DNA from 3 places in the Sphingomonas sp. NPDC092440 genome. Region 3 is predicted to be linked to each of the others. Evidence: predicted binding sites of a transcription regulator. Region 3 holds the regulator's gene; each other region holds the start of a gene.
What was found. Region 3 encodes LexA, which represses DNA repair genes until DNA is damaged. Its sites were predicted from a motif close to GTTCCNCNCTTGTTCT; they were not measured.
Positions count from the first base shown of each region.

Region 1 (5,994 bases), on a different contig from region 3:
CCCAGCGTCCGCACCGCGCTGAGCATCAGCCAGTAAAGCCCGCCCGAGAGCAGCATCGCCGCCGGCAGGGTGAGCAGCCAGGCCAGCGCCAGGTTGCGCACCGTGCGCGCCTGCAGGCCCGCGCCGCTCGCGACCGAGGCACCCGCCACGCCGGAGGACAGGATGTGCGTGGTCGACACCGGCAGGCCGAAGCGATCGGCCGCCAGGATGGTGCCCGCCGCCACCAGCTCGGCCGACGCGCCCATGGCATAGGTCATGTGCTGCTTGCCGATCTTCTCGCCGACGGTGACGACGATTCGCTTCCACCCGATCATGGTGCCGAGACCGAGCGCCAGCGCAACGACGATCTTCACCCAGAGCGGGATGAAGCGCGTGCCCGCCTCCAGGCTCTTCTGATAATCGGCCAGCGCCTTGAGCTCGGCGGGCTGATAGCCATCGGGCTTCTTGGTGGCGAGTTTGGTCGTGTCGAGCACCAGATACATGTCGTTGCGGACATTGCCGGTGGCTTCCGCCGGCACCTTGCTCAGCGAGCCGAAGCCCTGGACGCGGGCGGTAAGGTCCTTCGAAAGGCTCTCGAGCGCGGCGAACACCTGCGGGCTCTCCGCCTTGCGCTGCTGGAGCGCGGTGGTGAGCACGGCGCGGGCCTGGGCCGGCGCCATGTCGGGCAGCCCGCGGCTATGCGCGTCGAACGCGGCCGAAGCGGTGTTGGCGGTCTGGACGAAGGCCGGAGTCGCGCTCGTCGGCAGGGTGCGGTTGAGCGCATAGGCGGTCGGGGCGCAGCCGATCAGGATCAGCATGATCAGGCCCATGCCCTTCTGCCCGTCGTTCGAGCCATGGCTGAACGAGACCGCGGTACAGGTGAAGATCAGCGCGCTGCGGATGCCGAGCGGCGGCGCGGTGTGCGGCATCGGCGAAGTGTAGAGCTTCGGGTTGCGCAGCACCGCGCGCATCACGAACAGCAGCAGCACGGCCGCGAAGAAGCCGATCAGCGGCGCCATCCACAGGCCGGTGAGCACTTTCTGCGCCTGGCTCCAGTCGACGCCGGCGGTGCCGCCGCGCGAGCCGGCCTGGATCAGCTGGTTGGCGAGGCCCACGCCCAGCACCGAGCCGATCAGCGTGTGCGACGAGGAATTGGGCAGGCCGACATACCAGGTGCCGAGATTCCACAGCACCGCCGCGAGCAGCAGCGCGAAGATCATCGCGAAGCCCGATGCCGAGCCCACGTTGAGGATCAGGTCCACCGGCAGCAGCGTGATGATCGAATAGGCGACCGCGCCGCTCGACAGCATCACGCCCAGGAAGTTCCAGAAGCCCGACCAGATCACCGCGAAATGGGCGGGCATCGAATTGGTGTAGATCACCGTCGCCACGGCGTTGGCGGTATCGTGGAAGCCGTTCACGAACTCGAAGCCGAGCGCGATCAGCAGCGCCAGCGCGAGGAACAGGAACACGCCGGTGGCGAGCTCCTCCCCCACGCCGCGCGTGTCGGTCAGCACGCTCCAGCCGGCAAAGGCCAGCCCGCCCACCAGGATCGCCGCGAAGAGCAGCTTGGCCAGGGGATGGGTCTTATAGTCGAATCGAGGGCCCGGCTGCGGTTCGTCGACCGGCTGGGCTTGGTCCAGAGCGAGTGATGCCATGATATGCGCGCCTCTGGCCGGAGGGTGTGACAGCCATATGACAAACGCATGACATGGCGAAGGATCGAGGCATCGGCAGCATTTAAAACGCAACTAGCGGGCTTTGGCGCGTGCCTGGATTCCGCGATCGCCGCGCCCGCTCGGCCTGCTGGCGAGGCGTGGTTCCGGCGCTGCAAGCGAAGCGATGGGCGAGCCAGGCCGACACCGGCAAGTTGCACCGTTCAGGTTGCTGATCGATTTGACAAGAATCGAAGCCATGTCGAAGAAATTGATCGCCAAATGCTGACAAGGAGACAAGAATGAAGGAACTTTCATTGCTCGCCGCCTGTGCGACGCTTGCCCTCATGGGTTCGGCGATGCTTCCCTCCTCCAGTGCCATGGCGCAAACACTTCCGGAGTGCCTGCCGGAACTCAGTCCGGATGGCCCGCCGCCGACGGGTGAGCATAATTGCGACGAGGTCGGCAACCCCGAAGAGGGCGGCACGGACAATCCTCCTCCACCCCCTCCGCCTGGGCCAACCCGTTTTGCTCGGGCCGACGCGCTCCATGCCCGTGAGGTTTCCGTCTAGAACTCCATCGAGGGACGGTTGGGTGTAGTCGCGCCCACCGTCCCATCGCTTTGCTGCCTATTGTCGAACGGCGGAAAACGCCGTCAGAAATGGACCTGCATATAGGCCTTGGGCCCGGGCTTGATGCCGCGATTGCCGCCGGGCAGGCTCATGAACCCGCGCCCGCGCAGCCGCCGCAGCCAGGCGAAGCCCAGCTCGACATGGTCCGACGCCTCGAAGCTCAGCCGCGCCCCGGCATAGTGCCGCGCGTCGCGCACCACGCCGCGATCGGCATCGAAACGCGGCGCCTGGGCATAGGCGCTGAGGCCCAGCCAGGCATGCCCGACCACTTCCTTCTGGAGCGAGAAGCCGTAGGTGGAGCGCGTCTCGTCGGCCCGCCAGCTCTCGTTGCTGCCGCGCACGGTCGCCGAAGTGCGCAGCCACAGGCCCGATGCCCGTTCCTCGGTCTTCACGCGGATCTCGGGCTGCAGCACCAGATAGGCGGCCTGGGCCGCGGCGACGGTCTGCGCCCCTGCCGGCATCGCGGCAAGGAGCATCCCCACCGCCAGTCCGGCCGCGCCGGTTCGAACGATCATCCCCATGCCAAGCCCCCACGACAGGCATTGCCGTCGCCGAATCCTCCCGGCGACATGGGGATAATATTGCTGAAATATTTCCAATGCCAGCTATATTGTTTCCAGGCTCAGCCCTGCTCCTGCATCAGCTCCTCGAGCACCTGGATCGCCCCGGCGATGCGCAACTGCGTCCGCTTCAGCTCGGCGAGCTGCGAGTCGAGCGTCTTCAGCCGCTCTTCGCCCGCGACATGTTCCCGCTTGAGCAGCGCGATCCGCTCCTCGAGCAACTTCCTGTCCATCCGTCTCTCCGCTGATCGGTTCGGAGGCGACGATCACAGGATCGCGCGCCGCTGGCAATCCACCATTGCCTCGCCTGCCCGCGTTCCCTACCTGTTCGCGGATGACCCTGCCCGTCGAGACCGATGCCAATGCCCCCTATCTCCAGGGCCTGAACCCGCCCCAGCGCGAGGCGGTGCTGACGGCCGAGGGGCCGGTGCTCGTCCTGGCCGGCGCGGGCACGGGCAAGACCGCGGCGCTCACCGCCCGCCTCGCCCATCTGCTATGGACGCGCCGCGCCTATCCCAGCGAGATCCTGGCGGTGACCTTCACCAACAAGGCAGCGCGCGAGATGAAGGAGCGCGTCGGCCGCCTGGTCGGTGCCGCGGTGGAGGGCATGCCCTGGCTCGGCACCTTTCACGCGATCGGCGCCAAGATGCTGCGCCGCCATGCCGAGCTGGTGGGGCTGCAGAGCAACTTCACCATCCTCGACACCGACGACCAGCTCCGCCTGATCAAGCAGCTGATCCTCGCCGCCGATCTCGACGAGAAGCGCTGGCCCGCCCGCCAGCTCGCCGGGCTGATCGACGAATGGAAGAACAAGGGCCTGACCCCCGCCGAGATCGGCGCGGGCGAGTCCGAGCGCTATGCGAACGGCCGCGGCGCCGCGCTCTACCATCTCTACCAGGAGCGGCTGAAGGCGCTGAACGCCTGCGATTTCGGCGACCTGCTCCTCCACATGCTGGTGATCCTCAAGACGCACCGCGACGTGCTGGAGAGCTATCAGCAGCGCTTCCGCTACATCCTGGTCGACGAATATCAGGACACCAACGCCGTCCAGTATCTCTGGCTCCGCCTGCTCGCCCAGGAGCGCAAGAACATCTGCTGCGTCGGCGACGACGATCAGTCGATCTACAGCTGGCGCGGCGCGCTGGTGGAGAACATCCTCAAGTTCGAGAAGGACTTCCCCGGCGCCAAGGTGATCCGGCTCGAGCAGAATTACCGCTCGACGCCGCACATCCTCGCCGCCGCCTCGGGCGTGATCGCCAACAATAGCGGCCGCCTCGGCAAGACCTTGTGGACCGACAAGGCCGAGGGCGAGAAGGTCAAGGTGCTCGGCGTGTGGGACGGGCCCGAGGAGGCGCGCCGCGTCGGCGAGGAGATCGAGGGCGCCCAGCGCGGCGGCATGAGCCTGGACGACATGGCGATCCTCGTCCGCGCCCAGCACCAGACGCGCGAGTTCGAGGACCGGTTCATCGCGATCGGCCTGCCCTATCGCATCATCGGCGGCTTCCGCTTCTACGAGCGCCAGGAGATCCGCGACGCGCTCGCCTATCTCCGCGTCGTGGCGCAGCCGGCGGACGACCTCGCCTTCGAGCGCATCGTCAACGTCCCCAAGCGCGGCCTGGGCGACAAGGCGCTGGCGAAGGTCCACCAATATGCGCGGGCGGAGGGTATCCCGCTCACCGTGGCGGCGGCGCGTATCCTCGACACCGACGAGCTGACGCCCCAGGCCCGCCGCGCGCTCGGCAACCTGGTCGGCGACATGGCGCGCTGGCGCGGCATGGGCAACGACCTCCAGCACCCGGACCTTGCCCGCATCATCCTCGACGAGAGCGGCTATACCGCGATGTGGCAGGCCGACCGCACCGCCGAGGCCGCCGGGCGCCTGGAAAACCTCAACGAGCTCGTCCGCGCGATGGAGGAATATGAGACGCTCGGCGCGTTCCTCGAGCATGTCAGCCTCGTCATGGACAATGAGGGGCAGCGCGACGAGCCCAAGGTGACGATCATGACGATCCATGCCGCCAAGGGGCTGGAGTTCGACACCGTGTTCCTGGCGGGCTGGGAGGAAGGCATCTTCCCCTCGCAGCGGGCGCTGGACGAGGGCGGGCTGGCCTCGCTCGAGGAGGAGCGCCGCCTGGCCTATGTCGCGATCACCCGCGCCCGGCGCCGCGCGACCATCCTCCACGCCGCCAATCGCCGCATCTATGGCCAGTGGAACTCGAGCATCCCGAGCCGCTTCGTCGCCGAGCTGCCCGAGGCGCATGTCGAGAGCGAGAGCACGATGACCGGCGGGGCATCGCTATGGCAGGCGAACTGGAGCGAGCGCAGCGATCCTTTCGCCGATGTGTCGCGGGGGACCGGGCGAGGCCCGGGCTGGCAGCGTGCCGCCGGGGTTTCGGGGGGCGTGGACCTGAAGAATCCGGGCGGCGGGTTCACGGCGCGCACCTTCAGCCGCGAGCCGGCCCGCGTGGTGGAAAGCCGCGCCTCGGCGGTGAGCTTCGGCGCCAAGCCGCGCGACGACCTGTCGCCGGGGATGCGCGTGTTCCACCAGAAGTTCGGCTATGGCGTGATCGCCGAGATCGAAGGGAACAAGCTCGAGATCGACTTCGAACAGGCCGGGCGGAAGCGGGTGATGGATAGTTTTGTTACGGTGGGGTGAGAAATATCGGGGGGAGGGCGAATGGAGAATACGAATCAGCGCTGGGTCGGCTATCTCAGAGGATCTCGTACGGCCACTTTGTTTCTTAGTTCGAGCGGTGGTGATCAGGCCATTCTCGCGTTGGGATTCACAGGCGGCGGAGACTTAAGGCTGATTTTATCAAAAGAGACTGAGTCTTCTAACGTTTTACTATCCCTAGAAGATACCAAAGCTCCTTTTGGCACCGCTATCGTCGAGCAGGAAACTGAAGACCAGATCAAAGGCGTCTGGCGATTTTTGTCCGGAGCCGAAGGGATCTTCGAACTAAATCGCGAGAAAAGCGATGTTTCAAATGCTCCACCAGCAACCGCTCTGGATCGACTCCGGAACCGTGAAATACCGCTTGGAGCGATAACGCTCTACCGAGCAGATTTGGACCGGCTCATTGCCGAGCTCGAGACACTTGTTCCAGCTCCAAATATAACGACAATACGAGCCGTTGAGAACGAGCAGATTGCCATCGAGCAAGCCGC
Region 1 covers NZ_JBIVQA010000002.1:391,526-397,519, forward strand. The annotation lists gene ACIQCS_RS04790 (peptidyl-alpha-hydroxyglycine alpha-amidating lyase family protein) at 1-22, shown strand, start outside; gene ACIQCS_RS04795 (inorganic phosphate transporter) at 1-1,637, opposite strand, end outside; gene ACIQCS_RS04800 (hypothetical protein) at 1,937-2,206, shown strand; gene ACIQCS_RS04805 (hypothetical protein) at 2,290-2,787, opposite strand; gene ACIQCS_RS04810 (hypothetical protein) at 2,889-3,059, opposite strand; gene ACIQCS_RS04815 (UvrD-helicase domain-containing protein) at 3,161-5,482, shown strand; gene ACIQCS_RS04820 (hypothetical protein) at 5,504-5,994, shown strand, end outside.
Region 1: the regulator LexA is predicted to act here: its motif matches at 3,142-3,157, upstream of ACIQCS_RS04815 (UvrD-helicase domain-containing protein).

Region 2 (5,994 bases), on a different contig from region 3:
GCCGTTTTGGACCAGGCACGGCACACAGCAGGAGTAAGCCGATGTTGAACCGGATCATGATCGCAGGCGCGCTCGCCGCCATTCCGATGCTGCTGCCCGTTGCCGCGCATGCCCAGAACGCGGCGCAGAACGGCGTGCTGGTGATCTATGGCAAGGACAAGTGCCCGACCAACTCGAACGGCGAGGAGATCGTGGTCTGCAAGCGCCTCGACGAGCGCGAGCGCTATCGCATCCCGTCGAACCTGCGCGAACAGGCCGGCCCGCCGCAGAAGACCGAGAGCTGGGCGGTGCGTTCGCAGGACGCGCTCACCTCGGGCGATTTCGGTACCGGCAGCTGCTCGACCACCGGTGCCGGCGGCGGCACCGGCTGCTTCGTGCGGAAGGCGACCATCGCCCGCGCCGAGGTTCGGGCGCGCAAGAAGGCCGAAGAGAATCTGCCGCTGCCATGAGCTGATTCCTCTCCCGCGCCACGGGAGCCGGGGAGGGGAACCGCGCCAACCAGATGGGATCCCTCCCACACAGCGCTCGCGGCGGCGCGCCTTTCCGGCGGCGCCTGCCGAGGGGGGCAGCTTCTTCCTACCGCGCCGGCCGGAACGCCACCCATTCGGGCGGCGGGCGGCGCACGCAATCGGCGATGATCCACAGCATCACCAGCGCGCGCGCCGCCGCGGCGCCGGCAACGTCCAGCGTGTTCGCCGCCGGCCAGGCGCCGTCCATACCGGCCAGGAACCAGAACTCGGCGAAATAGGCGAAGATCCCGGTCGCCGCGAACAGCGCCACCGGCCATAGCCGCGGCGCTGTCATCACCAGCATCGGCCACAGCCACAGGTCGAACTGGGGCGAATAGACCTTGTTGGTGAGCATGAACCAGGCGAGCAGCGGCGTCGACAGCAGCCAGAGCCGCGCATGGTGGCGCTGCCAGCCCAGGCCGATGATGGCGGCCCCGCCGATCGCGAAGGCGAGGGCGGCAAGGAGATTCTTGCCCGGCGTGCCGAGCTGCAGGATGCCGAGATTGCCGAGCACGTCCCAGGTCCCGGCAACGGTGCCGCCGCGTGCCTGCGAGAAGCGGTAGAATTCGCTCCAGTTCGCCGGCGCGAGCAAGGCGATCGGCAGGTTCACCGCCAGCCAGGCTCCGATCGCGGCGAGCTTCACCCAGCCGGTGCGCACCACCCGCTGCCACCAGCGGCGGCCCTGCTCGAGAAACGCCGAGAGGGCGAACAGGGGCAGCATCACGATCGGAAACAGCTTGGCGGCCACGCCCAGCCCGGCCGCGGCCCCCGCGCGGATCAGCCGGTCCTCGCGCGCCAGCAGCATCGCCCACACCGCCAGCGTGACGGCGATCATATCCCAATTATGCCCGACATAGAGGATGAGCGGCGGCGCGGCGGCCCACCACCAGAGCCGTCGCCGGTCCATCCCCGCCCGCCGGAACATCCAGAGGATCAGGAAGGCGAGGGCAATGTTCACTGCCGTCACCACGCCCAGGAACCTGGCGTCATTGGCCTCGCGCCCGAAGATCAGATGCGTCGCCGCGCCTTCGATCCAGATCGCCGCGCCGGTCAGCACCGGATATTCGATCGGGGTCTGGAGATAGGGGATCCGGCCCTTGTCCACTGCGCGCGCGGTCCAGAAGGGCACCGCATCGCTGTAGCAGCCGGTGAGATATTGTTCGGAATCGGTCCAGCCGCCCGGCATGCAATGCTGCTTGAAGCCGAAGCCGAGCAGGCAGGTGGCCGCCAGCACGACCAGCAGCGCGCGAAAATGCCGGTCGATCCTCAATCGCATCGCGCGCTCCAGAATTTCCCTCCCAGATGCGCTCGGGGAGGAACCGCTTGTTTTCGCTCGCCTCCTTCCACAACCCGCTGGACACCGCAACATCTGGAACATAAAGCGAACGAATGTCGCAGCTCGATCTCCGCGCGAAGCTCGCCGTCCTTGCCGATGCCGCCAAATATGATGCCAGCTGCGCCTCGTCGGGCACGGCCAGGCGCAATTCGGCGGCGGGCAAGGGGCTCGGCTCGACCGAGGGCATGGGCATCTGCCACGCCTATGCGCCGGATGGACGCTGCATCTCGCTGCTCAAGATCCTGCTGACCAACAGCTGCATCTTCGACTGTCATTATTGCATCAACCGCAAGAGCTCGAACGTCCGCCGCGCCCGCTTCACGCCCGAGGAAGTGGTCGACCTCACGCTCGGCTTCTACCGGCGCAACTATATCGAGGGGCTGTTCCTTTCCTCCGGCATCATCCGTTCGAGCGACTATACGATGGAGCAGATCGTCCGCGTCGCGCGGCTGCTGCGCGAGGTTCATGACTTTCGCGGCTATATTCATCTGAAGACGATTCCCGATGCCGATCCGGAGCTGGTGCGCCAGGCCGGGCTCCATGCCGATCGCGTCTCGATCAATGTCGAGCTGCCGACCGTGGCGGGGCTGGCCCGGCTGGCGCCCGAGAAGTCGGCGCCCCGGATCGAAGGCGCGATGCGGGACGTCCGTGCCGCGATCGAGGACGGTGCCGATGCCGTCCGGCGCTACAAGGCCGCGCCGAAATTCGCGCCCGCCGGCCAGTCGACCCAGATGATCGTCGGTGCCGACGCCGCCACCGATGGCGACATCATCGCGCGCGCGGCCGGGCTCTACGACAGGTTTCAGCTGCGGCGCGTCTATTATTCGGCGTTCAGCCCGATTCCCGATGCCAGCGCCGTGCTGCCGCTCCGGCGCCCGCCGCTGATGCGCGAGCATCGGCTCTACCAGTCCGACTGGCTGATGCGCTTCTACGGCTATGCGCCGGGCGAAGTGGCCGAGGCGGCGGATCCCGTCACCGGCATGCTCCCGCTCGACATCGATCCCAAGCTCGCCTGGGCCCTGCGGTTCCGCGCGCATTTTCCGGTCGACGTCAACCGTGCCCCGCGCGCGGCGCTGCTCCGGGTCCCAGGCCTGGGCGTCAAGGCGATCGACGCGATCCTCGCCGCGCGCCGCTGGCGCCGGCTGCGCCTGGCCGATATCGCCCGGCTGACGGCGTCGCTCGCCAAGGTCCGCCCCTTCCTGATCGCCGAGGACTGGCGCCCGGTCGCGCTGGCCGACCGCGCCGACCTGCATGCGCTGGTCGCGCCCAAAGGCGAGCAGCTCGAACTGTTCGCGGCATGAGGATGCTGTCGGTCGCCCTAGTCGGCGATCGGCACGAACAGCCCGCGCTTGCCCACGCCCAGCGCGACATTGGTGGTGAAGCGGCGCACGTTCGGATTGTCCGCCATCAGCCGGCTCATCAGCGCGTCATAGGCGCCGACATCGGGTGCGACGACGACCAGCACGAAATCGGCGGTGCCCGTGACGTAATAGATCTGCTGGACCTGCTCCTCCGCGGCCAGCCATTGGCGCAGCCGGGCGATCAGTTCGGGGCGCTCGCGCTCGATCTCCAGTGCCGCCAGGAAGAAATTGGGCTTCCCCACCTTGAGCGGGTCGACCACGGCGACCTCGCCCAGGATCACGCCCGTCGCGCGCAGTCGCTTGAGGCGGCGCTGCACTGCCGAGGCCGAGAGCCCGACCTGTCCGGCCAGGGCCTCGGCGGTCTGCGCCGCGTCGCGCTGGACCAGGGCGAGGAGCCTGCGGTCGAAGGGGTCGAGATCGGATCGGGCCATTGGCCGCACCCTAGCGCGTAAATGCGCCGAAATCCGCCGATTCGAGTCCCTTCTTCGCGGAAAAGCCGCGCGGGCGCGCCCCTATCTCCCGGGACGAAGGAGAATGTCATGATCGACCATATCGAGATCCGCACCACCCGCCTGGCCGAGAGCCTGGCCTTCTATGCCGATGCCCTGGCGCCGCTCGGCTATACCTAGAAGGTCGATGGCCCGGCCAAGGGCTTCGGCAATGATTCCGCGCTCGACCTGTTCCTGGTCGAGGGCGACGCGCCGTCCGACCTCCACTTCGCCTTTGCCGCGCCCGACCGCGCCACGGTCGACCGAATCTATGCCGCCGGCCGCGACGCCGGCCATGTCCTCGATCGCGCGCCTGCGCTCGCCCCGCACATCCATCCCAATTACTATGCCGGATATCTTCGCGATCCCGATGGGCGGTTGATCGAATTCGTCTGCCACGGCCCTAACTGACAGGCCTGTCAATTTCTCCCGATCGGCGTATCATCTTCAAAAATACGCAAGAGGGAGAGAGGGATGCTTCGATTCTGCGCACTCGCCGCGGTGCTGGTCGCCGCGACTCCGGCCCTGGCCCGCGATATTGTCGTCGAGGCCGGGCCCAATGCCCAGGAACGGCTCCAGTCCGCGCTGCTCGACGCCAGGCCGGGCGACACCGTCCGCATCGGCGCGGGCCGCTTCGAACTGACCGACGGGCTCAGCCTCGACGTGAACGGCGTCACCGTGCGCGGTGCCGGGGCCGAGCGGACGGTGCTCAGCTTCAAGGGCCAGCTGGGCGCGGGCGAGGGACTGCTCGTCACTTCGGACGATGTGGTGCTGCGCGACTTCGCGGTGGAGGATTCGAAGGGCGACGGCATCAAGTCCAAGGGCGCCGACCGGATCGTCTACAAGAATGTCCGCGTCGAATGGACCGGCGGGCCCAAGGCGACCAACGGCGCGTACGGCGTCTATCCGGTGGAGAGCGAGGATGTGCTGATCGACGGCGTCACCGTGAAGGGCGCTTCGGACGCGGGCATCTATGTCGGCCAGTCCAACCGGATCGTCGTGCGCAATTCCACCGCGATGTACAATGTCGCCGGGATCGAGATCGAGAATAGCGGCTTTGCCGAAGTCACCAACAATCTCGCCACCCACAACACCGGCGGCATCCTGGTGTTCGACCTGCCCGCCCTGCCCCGGCGCGGGGCCGGCTGGGTGAAGGTGCACGGCAACAAGGCGGTCGACAACGATACCCCCAATTTCGCCCCGCCCGGCAACACCGTCGCCACTGTCCCCACCGGCACCGGCGTGCTGGTGATGGCCGAGAACGACGTCAGCGTCACCGGCAACGAACTCAGCGGCAACGGCACCGCCAACATCATGGTCGTTGCCTATCGCCAGCCCTTCGAGGACAAGGGCTATGATCCCTATCCCCGCAACATCCGCCTCGCCGGCAACAAGCATGGCCGGGCCGGCTTCGCCCCTGCCATGCCCGGCGGCAAGGCGCTTGCGGCGGCGCTGGGCGGCACGCTGCCGCCGGTCTTCTGGGACGGCACCGGCGGCGACAAGGTGGGCCTCACCGGGGATGACGGACCGGTGCTGACCCTGGGTCTTGCGCTCGGCGCCGGCATCGAGACCGCCAGGCCGCAGATGATCAAGCTCGACAACGCGGTCCCGCCGCCCTGGCAGAGCTTCAAGCTCCCGCCCGCGATGGAGGCCGCCGCCAAATGAAGGCGCTGCTCGGCGCGGCCGCCCTGTTCGCCGCCGCGCTGCTCGGCCAGCCGGGCGGCGTGAACGACGCGGCGATCACCGGCGAGGGCTATCCCGCGCGCCTCTCCGAATTCGGCTTCTTCACCGATCTCGCGGCCCGCACGCCGGCCCAGGGCCTGCTCCGCTACGACCTCGAGACTCCGCTCTTCTCGGACTATGCGGCCAAGGAACGCTATATCTACCTGCCGGCCGGCACCCGGGCGAAATATGATCCGGACGGGCCGCTCGATCTCCCGGTCGGTGCGGCGCTGGTCAAGACCTTCGGCTATCCGGTGGACGGTCGGTTCAAGCCGCTGGAGACCCGCGTGCTGCTTCACCGGGCCGGCGGCTGGGTGCCGATCCCCTATGTCTGGAACGCGGAGGGCACCGATGCGGAGGTGAAGCGCGCCGGCACGCGCATCCCCGTCGCCTTCGCGGATCCCTCCGGCGAGCGGCACGCCATTTCCTATGCCGTGCCCAACCAGAACCAGTGCAAGGATTGCCACGGCCTGGCCGGCCGGGTCACGCCGATCGGCATCAAGGCACGCTATCTCAACCATGGCGGCCAGCTCGAGGCGATGCTGGCTGCCGGCATGCTCGACCGGCTTCCGCCCGAC
Region 2 covers NZ_JBIVQA010000004.1:235,986-241,979, reverse strand. The annotation lists gene ACIQCS_RS08910 (hypothetical protein) at 42-449, shown strand; gene ACIQCS_RS08905 (hypothetical protein) at 577-1,785, opposite strand; gene ACIQCS_RS08900 (putative DNA modification/repair radical SAM protein) at 1,899-3,146, shown strand; gene ACIQCS_RS08895 (Lrp/AsnC family transcriptional regulator) at 3,164-3,637, opposite strand; gene ACIQCS_RS08890 (parallel beta-helix domain-containing protein) at 4,169-5,359, shown strand; gene ACIQCS_RS08885 (SO2930 family diheme c-type cytochrome) at 5,356-5,994, shown strand, end outside.
Region 2: the regulator LexA is predicted to act here: its motif matches at 1,881-1,896, upstream of ACIQCS_RS08900 (putative DNA modification/repair radical SAM protein).

Region 3 (5,994 bases):
CCTGGGCACCGTCGTCCAATTCCAGTGGGCGAGTGCGAAACAGGAAGGCGGCGCCTTCCGCCAATTCGAGGAGATTCGCGGCGCGCGGCTTCAGCGCGGCCATGCTGCGGCGCAGAAGATCCCGCTGCGATTCCGAAAGTTCGAAACCGATTCGCGAGGCCACCAGACCGGCGAGGCGATCATCGTCCGTCGCGCGGATGTAATGGCCGTTGAGATTCTCCAGCTTCTTGAGGTCGAAGCGGGAAGGCGACTTGCCGACGCCGGACAGCTCGAACCATTGGATCGCCTGCTCGCGGCTGATGATCTCGTCGTCGCCATGCCCCCAGCCGAGGCGGAGCAGATAATTGCCCAGCGCCTCGGGCAGGATGCCGAGCTGGTCGCGATATTCGTCGACCGCCACGGCGTTCTTGCGCTTCGACATCTTGGTGCCGTCGGGATTGAAGATCAGCGGGATGTGCGCGTATTCGGGCTCTTCCCACGCCATGGCGCGATAGATCGGCAGCTGGCGGAAGGCGTTGTTCAGGTGATCGTCGCCGCGGATCACGTGCGTCACGCCCATGTCGTGATCGTCGACCACCACCGCGAGCATATAGGTCGGCGTGCCGTCCGAGCGGAGCAGGACGAGATCGTCCAGCTCGCTGTTGTTGACCGTGACCGGCCCCTGGACATGATCCTCGATCGTCACCGCGCCTTCGCGCGGCGCCTTCAGGCGGATGACATAGGGTGCGTTGCCGCCCTCCGCGGGGTCGCGGTCGCGCCAGCGGCCGTCATAGCGCAGCGGCTGCTTGTTCGCCTTCTGCTCGGCGCGCATCGCTTCCAGCTCCTCGGCCGTGGCGAAGCATTTATAGGCATGGCCGCCCGCGAGCATCGCGCGCGCGACTTCGGCATGCCGCTCGGCGCGGGCGAACTGATAGACCTCTTCGCCGTCCCAATCGAGGTTCAGCCAGCGCATCCCGTCGAGGATCGCGGCGATCGCCGGCTCGGTCGAGCGCGCGCGATCGGTATCCTCGATGCGCAGCAGGAACTTGCCGCCATGGTGGCGGGCGAACAGCAGGTTGAACAAGGCAGTGCGCGCACCGCCGATGTGGAGGAAACCCGTAGGCGACGGCGCGAACCGCGTGACGACCCGTTTCGCACCCGTATCAGATGTTGCGCCCAACCGCGCTTGCTCCCAGACTAGATTTTCGATGGCCCATTCAGCCGCCATGGGCGCCCCTAGCACGGGGTTTTCCTCCCTTCAAATGGGGGGCGCGGCGCTGTTTCGCCAGACCGGGGAGGCGATCGAGCGCTGGCTTGAGGCGGAACGCGCGCAGCTGCCGCTCTGGCTGCCGGTAGCGCTGGGTGGCGGGATCACCGCCTGGTTCCTGCTTCCCGACCTGACGCGCTGGATCGCCTTCCTGCTCGCGGCGGGTGCGGTGGCGCTGCTCGGCCTGGCACTGCCGGGGCGGCTGGGGCGGGCGCTGCTGCTCGGCGGGCTCGCCCTGGCGGCCGGGTGCGCGCTGGTCTGGTGGCGGGCGGAGCGCGTCGCGGCGCCGGTGCTGGCGCGGCCTGCGGTGGTGGAGATCACCGGCCGGGTGGCCGCGATCGAACCCCTGCCGGCACGGGCGCTGCTGCGGGTGACCCTGTTGCCGGAGCGGCGCGATCTGCCGCCCCGAGTGCGCGTGAACCTGGCGGCGAAGGATGTGCCCCAAGGGGTGGCGCGCGGCGCGGTGGTGCGGTTGCGGGCGCGGCTGATGCCGCCCGCCGGCGCATCGGTGCCGGGCGGGTATGACTTTGCCCGCGCCGCCTGGTTCAGCGGCCTGGGGGCGACGGGCAAGGGCTTTGCCCCGGTGACGGTGGTGACGCCGGCCGAAGCATCGGGCGGAGGCCTGCGTGCCGCGCTCTCGGCGCATATCCAGTCGCGCATCCCCGGCAGCGGCGGCGGCATCGCTTCCGCGCTTGCCACGGGCGACGAAGGCGCGATCGCCGAGGCGGATGTCGAGGCGATGCAGCGCTCGGGCCTCGCGCACCTGCTTTCGGTGAGCGGGTTGCACGTGACGGCAGTGACTGCGGCGGCGATGCTGCTGGTGCTCAAGCTGCTCGCCCTCAGCCCCACGCTGGCGCTGCGCTGGCGGCTGCCGCTGATCGCGGCCGGCGCAGGCGCGCTGGCGGCGATCGGCTATACCTGGCTCACCGGTGCCGAGGTGCCGACGATCCGCTCCTGTGTCGCCGCGCTGCTCGTGCTGCTGGCGCTCAGCCTGGGGCGCGAGGCGATCACGCTGCGGCTCGTCGCGGCGGGCGCGCTGCTCGTGCTGCTGCTCTGGCCCGAAGTGCTGGCGGGAGCCAGCTTCCAGCTGAGCTTCGCGGCGGTCACTGCGATCGTCGCGCTGCACGAGAGCCCGCGCATGCACCGCTGGTTCGGCAAGCGCGAGGAGAGCCGGGGCATGGCGCTGCTGCGCGGGGCCGGCGCGCTGCTGCTCACCGGCGTCGTGGTCGAGCTGGCGCTGATGCCGATCGGGCTGTTCCATTTCCACCAGGCCGGCCTTTACGGCGCGCTCGCCAACATCGTCGCCATCCCGCTCACCACTTTCGTGATCATGCCGATCGAGGCGCTGGCGCTGCTGCTCGACCTGGCCGGGCTCGGCGATCCCGCCTGGTGGCTCACCGCGCGGACGCTCGACCTGCTGCTCTGGCTGGCGAGGACGACTGCCGCGGCACCGGGCGCGGTGGCGGCGCTGCCGGCCATGCCGCAGGGCGCCTTCGCGCTGATGGCGGCGGGCGGCCTGTGGCTGGCGCTGTGGCGTACCGGCGCGCGCTGGGCGGGCGCGGCGCCGCTGGCGATCGGCCTGGCCTGGATGCTCGCCACGCCCGCGCCCGACCTGATCGTCACCGGCGACGGGCGGCATCTCGCGATCCGCATGCCCGATGGCAGCATGGCCCTGCTGCGCGACCGGGCGGGCGACTATACCCGCGACATGCTGGCCGAGACGGGCGGATCGGATGCCGAGCCGGTCGCGCTTGCCGATCAGCCGGGCGCGCGGTGCAGCCTGGACCTGTGCATGATCGAGCATCGGGCCGGTGGCCGCGTCTGGCGCGTGGCGGCGACACGGAGCGGCTATGCCTTGCCCTGGGCCGAATTCACGGCGCTGTGCCGCAGCGTCGACGTGATGATCAGCGACCGGCGCCTGCCGGCCGCCTGCGCCCCGCGCTGGCTCAAGCTCGACCGGCCGGCACTGGCCAAGACCGGCGGGGTGGCGATCGCCTTTGCCGGCGGGCGCGTGACCATGGTGCGCGGGGCCGGCCGCCATCCCTGGCTCGATCCGCCCAGGGTCCAGCCATTTCATGTGCCGGGTGCAATTCCTGCTGTCGGGACACGAAATTCCTCGCTTTCGGCCCGGATCGCGCTTCTCTTCCCTTCATGATCCGGCCTCCCAAGAAGAGCGATACGATCGAAGTGCGGCTGCCCCATGCGGTGAAGCGCGCCTTCATGGCGCAGTGCCGTGCCGAAGGGCGCACCGCGAGCGACGTGGTGCGGGGCTTCGTCGAGGCGCGCCTTTCCCGCGAGGCGAGGGCGGTGCCGGCCCTGCGCCGCTGGTCCCGGCCCATCGCCGCGGCCGCGATGCTCGCGGCGCTGGCGCTCGCCATTCCCGGTGCGATGTCAACCGCACCGGACCTGCGGCCGGCCTTCGCCGCGATCGACCGCAATCATGACGGGCTGCTGACCCCCGACGAATTTGGTCCTCGCCCGCAGGCTCCGGGTATCGATTGCGCGCCCCATCGGGTGCTGGCGCTGCCGCTGCGCCGTGCCGCGATGCCGGAGGTGCGCGGCATTCGGCCCTTCATCCTCTCGGCGCGAGACTTCGACCTTGCCAGGGCCGACGCGAACAAGGACGGCAAGGTGAGCTTCGCCGAATATGCGGCGCAACGATTGCGGATGTTCCGGGCAGGATTCGACCTGCTCGACGCCGACCATGACGGCATGCTGATGCCGGGCGAATATGCGGCGGCCTGGAGCCTGTTCCGCTTTCGCGGCGAGCAGCCCGATCTGGCGCCCTTTCAGGAACTCGACCGCAATGGCGACGGCAGGGTCGCCTGGGCCGAGTTCCTGGCCTGAGCCGTCAGTAGCGGCGGAGCAGCCCGGCGAGGCGGCCCTGCACGCGGACCTGGTCGGGGCGGTAGCGCTGCGGATTATAGTCGCGATTGGCCGGGTCGAGCCGGATCATCCCGCCTTCCTTGCGGAAATATTTCAGCGTCGCCTCGTTCTCGTCGATCAGCGCCACCACGATCTCGCCCTCGCGGGCCGTCTCGGTGCGGCGGATCAGCGCGAAATCGCCATCGAGGATGCCGGCCTCGACCATCGAATCGCCCGCCACTTCGAGCGCATAATGCTCGCCCGCGCCGAGCAGGGCGGCGGGCACCGGCAGCATGGTCGAATCCTGCAGCGCCTCGATCGGCGTGCCGGCGGCGATGCGGCCGTGCAGCGGGATCTCGACCACGTCGTTGGCGGGGGCCGGAGGTGTCGCGGAAGTTGACGAAGTTGACGCCACGGGGGCCGTGTTCTTCGGGCTTGCGGGCTTCTTCGCCTCGCCCCGTTCCGGCATGCGCAGCACTTCGAGCGCGCGGGCCCGGTTGGGCAGGCGGCGGATGAACTCGCGCTCTTCCAGCGCCGAGATCAGCCGATGGACGCCCGACTTCGACTTGAGGTCGAGCGCCTCCTTCATTTCCTCGAACGAAGGCGACACGCCAGTCTCGGCAAGCCGATCGGCAATGAAGCAGATGAGCTCGTGCTGCTTGCGCGTGAGCATCCAGTTTCTCCCGGTCTGGAACAGACTGGGAACGTTTTTGCAATGTTCCGCCTGCTTGTCAAGCGATGTCGAGGATTTCCGCCGAGTCGCCGGTTTTCGCCTCCGGGGCCCCCGCCGGGCGGACGATCAGGCAGGTGGCGCGCGCCAGCGTGCGCAGCATCGAGGAGTCCTGGATCGTCGCGGCATGGGCGCGGCCGCCGATCAGCTCGGCGCGGAGATAGTCGGCGCGGGCGCCGGTGGCGGGCAGGGGCTCGCCCAGGGGGACGGTGCGGGTACGCGGCAGCGGGTCGGCGGCACCGGCGAGATGTGCGATCAGCGGGCGGACGAACAGCGTCGCGGTGACGAAGGCCGAGACGGGATTGCCCGGCAGGCCGAGCACCGCGGCATCGCCCAGCCGGCCGGCCATCATCGGCTTGCCGGGGCGCAGCGCCACTTTCCAGAAATCGATCGCGGCACCGGCCGCCTCGAGCGCGGGGCGAACCAGGTCGTGATCGCCGACCGAGGCGCCGCCGGTGGTGACGAGCAGGTCGCAATCGAGCGCGCGGAACGCGGCTTCGAGCACGTCCCGGCGATCGGGCAGGATGCCGAGGTCGATCAGCTCCACCGGCAGGCCGGCAAGCAGCGCGGCGAGGAGCAGGCGGTTGGTCTCGGGGATCTGGTCGGGGCCGAGCGGGGCACCGGGCGGCACCAGCTCGTCGCCGGTCGAAAGTAGCGCGACGCGCACCTTGCGGCGGACGGGCAGGGCGGCATGGCCGGCGATCGCGGCGAGCGCGAGCCGGGCGGGGGAGATCGCTTCCCCGGCGCGGATCAGCAGGTCGCCCCTGGTGAAATCGAGCCCGCGCGGACGAACGCTGCTGCCCGGATGCGGCGGGCCGTCGCCGGCGAGGGCGAGGCGGCTGCCGTCGCGCGCGGCTTCCTCCTGCACCAGCACGGTGTCGGCGCCGGGCGGGAGCGGGGCGCCGGTGAAGATGCGCAGTGCCTGGCCGGCGCCGATCCCGCCGCCAAAGCCATGGCCGGCGGCACTCTCGCCGATCACTTCCCAGGGGCCGGGCAGGTCGGTGAAGCGAATCGCATAGCCATCCATCGAGGAGAGATCGGCGGCGGGCTGGGTGCGCAATGCCGCCAGGTCCCTGGCCGCCCATCGCCCCGCCGCCTCGGCAAGGGGGCAGGCCTCCTCCGCCACCGGCGCGGCGAGCGCCAGCAGGCGGCG
Region 3 covers NZ_JBIVQA010000007.1:264,021-270,014, reverse strand. The annotation lists gene gltX (glutamate--tRNA ligase) at 1-1,159, opposite strand, end outside; gene ACIQCS_RS14205 (ComEC/Rec2 family competence protein) at 1,242-3,401, shown strand; gene ACIQCS_RS14200 (EF-hand domain-containing protein) at 3,398-4,093, shown strand; gene lexA (transcriptional repressor LexA) at 4,098-4,784, opposite strand; gene glp (gephyrin-like molybdotransferase Glp) at 4,843-5,994, opposite strand, start outside.